One region of the Syntrophomonas sp. UBA5494 genome, then DNA from elsewhere that is predicted to be linked to it. Evidence: riboswitches for the same ligand, from Rfam matches in the RefSeq annotation. Region 1 holds a riboswitch; each other region holds the start of a gene.
What was found. A riboswitch is a leader RNA that binds a small molecule or an ion and turns the genes downstream of it on or off. The one in region 1 is predicted to bind molybdenum cofactor.

Region 1 (2,201 bases):
GCCAAAATCCTGGTTGAAATTGGTCATCACCATCATCATCACATTGAGGCCGTAGGTCTGCCTGTGGAGATCGTACCCAGCGGATACAGCCATGCCCGCATCGGCGAATATTATGAGGTGCAGTTATCAACAAATGGCCAGCCTCTGGCGGGTGTTGAAATAAAGGCCACCTATGCCGGCGCCGGTGGTCGGGAATACCCGAGGCGGCAAAAGACAGACCATCTAGGTCAGGCCAAATTCTTTTTATCAGCACGAGGGCACTATCTTTTTTCCGCTGAACATGATGGCATAATAAGCACTTTTACCCTGGTCAAAGGTGTTTAAATTTAATTTTCCTCGTTAAGGGGAGATACTGGAAATAGTCTTATCAGATTAAAGTCATTAAAAAACCATGAAGTTGTAACGGGATGAAACCGAAACGCTTCATGGTTTTATTTTGACTGGGCGAGGTGTTTCCCATGTCCATCTTTACACCCGCAGCCAAGGTTTACAACTGATTTACTTGCCTGAATGCAACCGAAACCTTTGTTATTAAATTGCAACGCTCTATTGCAGGAAAAATATTTAGCAGGTAGAATATATAAATTAGAATAGATGAATTAGAATAGATAGTTAACATCATTTTATGAATTACAATTAAATAATTCTCCAAGCCAACAGACCTAAGGCTTTCGCAAAGCTATGGTTAATTGGCCGGGGTATAATTGGAAACGATTATGCCTTCCCGTATTGTGAGTAGGAGATGTCTTGGTACGGCAGACGTTAGCGCTATAATGCGCCTGCTTAGCTTTTTGTGTTTAATTACCCGGCCTCTCTACGAGTCCGGGTTTTTAGTTGTTTTTTTCGTGTAATCGTAATCGGCCTGAAGGAGCACATATGCACGAATTGTCTTTAATAGCGGGGATGATGGATTTGATCCGCAACAGCGCAGACAAAAACCAGATCACACAAATAAGCCGTATCAAACTGGTTGTCGGCAAGCTTTCCATGGCCCTGCCGCATAGCCTCAGCTTCGCTTTTGAAACCCTGGCTCAAGAAGAGCTGTTTAAAGATGCGGAATTGCTGATCGAAGAAAGGGAGATCTGTTGTCAGTGCCAGCAATGTCAGCAACAATACGTTGCTGAGATGCCGTCCCGGCTTTTCTGCCCTTACTGCGGGAGCAGTGACACTCAGATGCTTACCGGACGGGAATTATTTATCGAATTCTACGAAGGGGATTAATGAGAAATGGCTCAAATTCGTATGGAAACCAATATTTTGGGAGCTAATGATATGCTGGCCGCAAAGAACCGCCGCATCTTCAAAGAGGCCGGAATGTTGGTGGTCAATTTGATGAGTTCGCCCGGTTCGGGAAAGACCACCCTGTTGGAAAAAACCATTGAAGGTATCAAAGGGCGCATCAGGCTGGGCGTAATCGAAGGCGATCTGTACACTGATCAGGATGCCATGCGCATTGAAAACAAGGGCGTGGAAGTGGTGCAGATCAATACCGAGGGTACCTGCCATCTGGATGCAAGCATGGTGGAAAAGGCCTGGCGCCGCCTGGCCCATCATCCCATCCAACTGTTATTTATAGAAAATGTAGGCAATCTGGTATGCCCGGCCGAGTTTGACCTGGGCGAACATTTTAAGGTCGTGGTTTTGAGTACCACCGAGGGTCATGACAAAGTATTAAAATATCCCCTGGTTTTCAACCAGGCCAGGGCAGTGGTACTCAATAAAATAGACCTTTTGCCATATACAGATTTTGACATGGATGCTTTCAGCAGGGACCTGCAACTGGTAAATCCTATGGTTAAAGTTTTTCGAGTTTCAGGTCGCACTGGTGAAGGAATAGATCAATGGAACCAATGGTTGTTAGAGGAGGTGGGAAAGCAGCACTTTTAAAGCCAAGCTAGATTAGAGAGAAAAATAGTGATTGGGATTATATGGCAGCTTATTCACAAAATTTGTTTCGGGGGGAATAGGTAAATGCCTACCAAACTAAGCAGACGTGATTTTATACGTCTTTGTGCCGGAAGTGCGGCAGCGATATCAATGACGCCATTGCTGGCACCACTACTTACCGAGGCGGCTGAAGCAGGTGCGCCCCCGGTAATCTGGCTGCAAGGGGCCGGCTGTACCGGATGCTCAGTATCTTTACTCAACACCGTACATCCTGACATACAAAAGGTTTTATTAGAGGTTATCAGCTTACGTTA
Region 2 (2,201 bases), on a different contig from region 1:
CTGCACCCATTAGCCTGGATACTTATGAACAAGTATGATTAAATTATGCTAACCAACCCTTTTCAAAAAGCACCGGGAGCACTTGGCAAACGAAAAGACGTCAGAGCAATGGGGAGGCGGCAAACATGGATAAAAAGGAGTTGACTGAGTACAGGGAGGTTGTTGCTTTTGATCAAGGCCAGGTTAAACCGAGCCTGGAACCCCTGGTTACGGAGAGATACCTTAAGATAAAGCTCAATGGTGAGGAAGTGGTCAGATTGGCTTCTTCACCTCATGCCGGACGGGAACTGGCTGCCGGGTATCTTATCAGTGAAGGGATCATAGAACCATCCGGCCAATTATTGAGTTTAACCGAGTCGAAGGACGATGGGGTAGATATTGTCATCGAGGGGCAGCCCGGAAATTATACTGAATCGATTAAAACCATCAATACCTGCATAGGTCGGGGCTATGGGGTATTAAAGCCCTTGATGAAGCAGCCCCCGGGTCAGGGCCTTTTTACACCCGGGCAATTACTGGCGATAATCAGCGAACTGGATGAGAAATCATATACTTTCAAAAAGACCGGCGGAGTTCACAGTGCCGGATTGGGCGGGCCAGAGGGTTTGATCAAACGCTTCGAGGATATCGGCCGGCATAACGCAGTGGACAAGGTGTTCGGCTATGCTTTTCTAAACAAGATTCCACTCCATGATAAGTGTCTGGTTTTAAGCGGGCGGGTGGCTTTTGAAATCCTTCAGAAGGCTGCCTACAACCGGATACCCTTTATCCTGTCACGATCGGCTCCAACCCTCTTAACGGTTGATCGGGCCAGGGAGCTGGGTATCACCGTGGTCGGCTTTGCTCGCGGCGAACGCTTCAATGTTTACAGTCATCCGGAACGGGTCTGTTTTGGCTAGCTTCTCACCAAGGGATGACAGGAACTTCAGGGGGGAGGAGCCCCATCCTTTTTGCTTGGGAAATAATTATCCCTAGCAGGAGTTTTAAGAAAAATGTCTAATATACAGGTAATAGAGAAAACGCCCCAGTTTTAATTTTAAATTTAATACTTAATACTCCGAGTTGCTGAGCCTAAAGCAAATGCTATGGCTCCTCAACCGTTGGGTAGGCCGGGAAACAGGCCTGCCTCCCGTGCTTGGAAAGGAGTTAGTCTTCAATATTAATATTGAAGGCTGGTGTTTGTCGGATCATGGTCAGAATTAAGTGTCTTTTTCTGATCTTTAAGCGGGCAAATGCAAAAACCTCCTGTTTCTAAAGCAGGAGGTTTTTTGTGTTTATATCTGTCCAAAAAACGAAAGGGGTGAAGGTTTTGGAAATGGTAACTATTGTGATGAACGGAAAGGAGGTTCAGGTTCCGGCAGGAAGCACTATTTTGCAGGCTGCGGATATGGTTGGGATTGATATACCACGGTTTTGTTATGATCCCGATTTGAGTCCGCTGGGGGCATGCCGCATGTGCGTAGTCGAAGTGAAAGGCAATCGTCTATTGCCCGCGGCGTGTGTTACTCCGGTTTACCCGGGGATGGAAGTAGACACCGAATCAGAATCAGTGGTTGAAGCCCGTAAAACCATACTGGAATTGTTGGTGGCCAACCATCCCTTGGATTGTATGACCTGCGAAAAAATGGGGGATTGCAAGCTGGCTGAATACTGTTATCGCTATGGCGTTAAAGAGAGCAGTTTTGCCGGGGAAAGGCACCACTACGCTGTTGATGCCAGCAATCCTTTTATTGTCAGGGACCTGAACAAATGTATCCTGTGCGGCGCTTGCGTTCGCGCCTGTGAGGAGATGACTGGTCAGGACAACCTGTCTTTCCTGTATCGGGGCTTTGACCGCAAAGCCACTACTGCTGCGGATGTGGATTATATCGAATCAGACTGTGTTTTCTGCGGGCAGTGCGTGGCCGTGTGCCCGACCGGGGCTTTAACCGAGAAGAGTATGGCCGGTCAGGGACGGCGCTGGGAATATGAACGGATCAGAACCACCTGCCCGTTCTGCGGTACCGGATGCAACTTTGACCTGGCGCTTAAAGACGGTAAAATACATGGCGTACTATCCAGCCCCGAAAGCACCGTAAACGGGCGTATGTTGTGCGTTAAAGGCCGTTTCGGATGGGATTTCATCTATAATGAAAACCGCCTCACTACACCGCTCATCAAAAAAGAGGGTCAATTCGTTCCCGCCAGCTGGGATGAAGCCT
Region 3 (2,201 bases), on a different contig from region 1:
AAGGGGTACATAATACGTAAAAGCAACGATATCACTGTCTTCTCTGCCAGGACCGATTACAATGGCCTTAATTGTAGTATCTTCTGTTATTTCAATGGGACGGTTTATTTCATCTAAATCATCCGCTCTCGATGACCACCAGCGGCTGGCAATCCAGTTATACATAGGGCTATCTATGGTTGGGTCACTGCCGTCCAAAGTATAATGAACCTTGTCCTCATCATTAAACTGGCTGTTCAATCTCACCAGTTCACCTACCGGCACCTCCCCTGGCTCTACCGATGCAGTGGGAACATTCCATTGAGATACGGGACCGGTAAGCACTTCGATTTTTATTACATATTTAGCAAATCTGGCATTGGTTTGCTGGGTTACCGCCCGCTGCCCGTACAACAGGTGATTCGCATCGATACGGCTGAAATTTCCCGAATCCAAAATATCATTATAAGACTGAGCGGAAAAACTCTGGTGGGCGATGATAGTTGGTACTGGCACAGCATCTGAAGCGTCACCAATGAGATGGCCAGGCAGGCCGGTATCCATGAAATTAGGGAACCGATACCTGGGTTCACGTAGTTCCTGTAAGGTAAAGGTGGCTTTAAAATCGTCGCTGGACTCAAATCTAATTTGAGTGGCCTCGTCATTTAGCCCGCCGGCCACCTCAAGCAACTCTTCCAATAATACACCTTGACCTCTGTACCAGCTCTTGGTTGGCCAGGTGTTAATAGTGCTGTAAATAACATCCTGCTGTTCCAAATAATAGTCACCAGCTAGTGGTTCTAGGCCCCGGAGCTGACTCTGGGTAATGGTAATTCCCGGACCGTCAAGCCCTGGCCCCGATATGGTAACGTCGCCACCGGCGGCATAAGCGGGATTAGGTGCTAGTAAACTCACCAAACCAACAATTAAAAACCCTATTAAAATAAAGAAAAGATGAAATTTACGTCTTTTATTTACCGTATTCATTAATAATCCTTCACTCCCTTTCTATGAAAAACCGCTCTATTACCAATACCCGGCCTAAATATCAGCATCCGTCATACTGAGTAACAATAAAAATCCATATTAAATTCAATATTTCAATAACCCCCATTCACGTATAGAAAATTGAAGGCAAATAATGAATAATTTTATGCTCAATAAACAAAAACCCCCTGCACGGACAGGAGGTTTTATCTAAAAGCTACTAATAGCAGAAAACCAATGACAGTTTTCTCGCAACCATATAGCTTATAGTACTCCTTTCCAGAAGGGAGGCAGAACCGTTTCCCGTTCTACCCTGTCGGCTTATTCACCATTTCCCACTGATTTAGGCAAATAAGCTCGGAGTTTTAGATTCTGTATAAACTGTTTGGATAATATTTCTTTTGTTTAAATCATTCTATTTAGACTTTAATTTTCCTGCATAATTTAACATTTATCTACATAGTAGTCGAGCTTTCCAGTCCGGTCTGGCCCCCGGCTCATACTCCTGCTGGCTTGGTGATAAGGTTTCTTTCACCAGCTCAGCAGACATCCTGGCCAAACACCAAAAAGCGCCTCATAAAAGAGGCGCCTTTTGGCTTGAACATGAATCCTGTTTTGCCAGGAGACAAATAATTTCTGGTTTCTATTTCTGGTAAGGAGTTACTATCCACTTCAGACAGCCATCTTTCTTGCCGCCAAAGATATCATAGCCTTTAACAATATCATTTAATGGAGCGCGATGGGTGCACAGGAAGCTGGTGCTGATCTTACCGGCCTTGATCAACTTGATCAGTTCTGGAATGCGATTGGCGTTGACCAGACCCATGCTGATTCTGATGTTCTTGATCCACAAGGTGTTCATGGCCAGTTCCTGGGGTTTTTCAAATACGCCGATCAGAGATACTGTTCCACCGGGTCTGACAGCATCGATGGCCATATCGAAAGTGGGTTTGAAACCATTGGCTTCGATAGTAGCGTCAGCGCCGCGTCCTTCAGTCATTTCTCTGATAGCATCGCCGGCATCCCCGTTGAGGGGATTGACTCCAACGTCAGCGATACCGTTCTTCACTGCCCAATCCAAACGTTCCTGATTGATGTCGACAGCCACTATCTTGGAAGGCCCCCACAGCCGGGCGGTGGTCATAGCGCACATTCCAACCGGTCCGCAACCCATAACCGCAACAGTATCGCCCGGTTCGATCTTGGCCTGTTCGGCGCCAAAATAACCGGTTGAC

Region 2: linked by a shared signal. The riboswitch ahead of B3W37_RS02600 (molybdopterin-dependent oxidoreductase) and the one ahead of hypA (hydrogenase maturation nickel metallochaperone HypA) in region 1 are both predicted to bind molybdenum cofactor.
Region 3: linked by a shared signal. The riboswitch ahead of B3W37_RS07905 (S-layer homology domain-containing protein) and the one ahead of hypA (hydrogenase maturation nickel metallochaperone HypA) in region 1 are both predicted to bind molybdenum cofactor.

Annotation. Positions count from the first base shown of each region.
Region 1 is NZ_DIPG01000147.1:10,247-12,447, forward strand. It holds gene B3W37_RS16465 (CooT family nickel-binding protein) at 1-324, shown strand, start outside; molybdenum cofactor riboswitch at 635-758, shown strand; gene hypA (hydrogenase maturation nickel metallochaperone HypA) at 877-1,221, shown strand; gene hypB (hydrogenase nickel incorporation protein HypB) at 1,228-1,887, shown strand; gene B3W37_RS16480 (hydrogenase small subunit) at 1,972-2,201, shown strand, end outside.
Region 2 is NZ_DIPG01000023.1:5,531-7,731, reverse strand. It holds gene fdhD (formate dehydrogenase accessory sulfurtransferase FdhD) at 126-899, shown strand; molybdenum cofactor riboswitch at 1,044-1,162, shown strand; partial or broken gene B3W37_RS02600 (molybdopterin-dependent oxidoreductase) at 1,310-2,201, shown strand, end outside.
Region 3 is NZ_DIPG01000069.1:1,259-3,459, reverse strand. It holds gene B3W37_RS07905 (S-layer homology domain-containing protein) at 1-894, opposite strand, end outside; molybdenum cofactor riboswitch at 1,223-1,341, opposite strand; gene B3W37_RS07900 (alcohol dehydrogenase) at 1,610-2,201, opposite strand, start outside.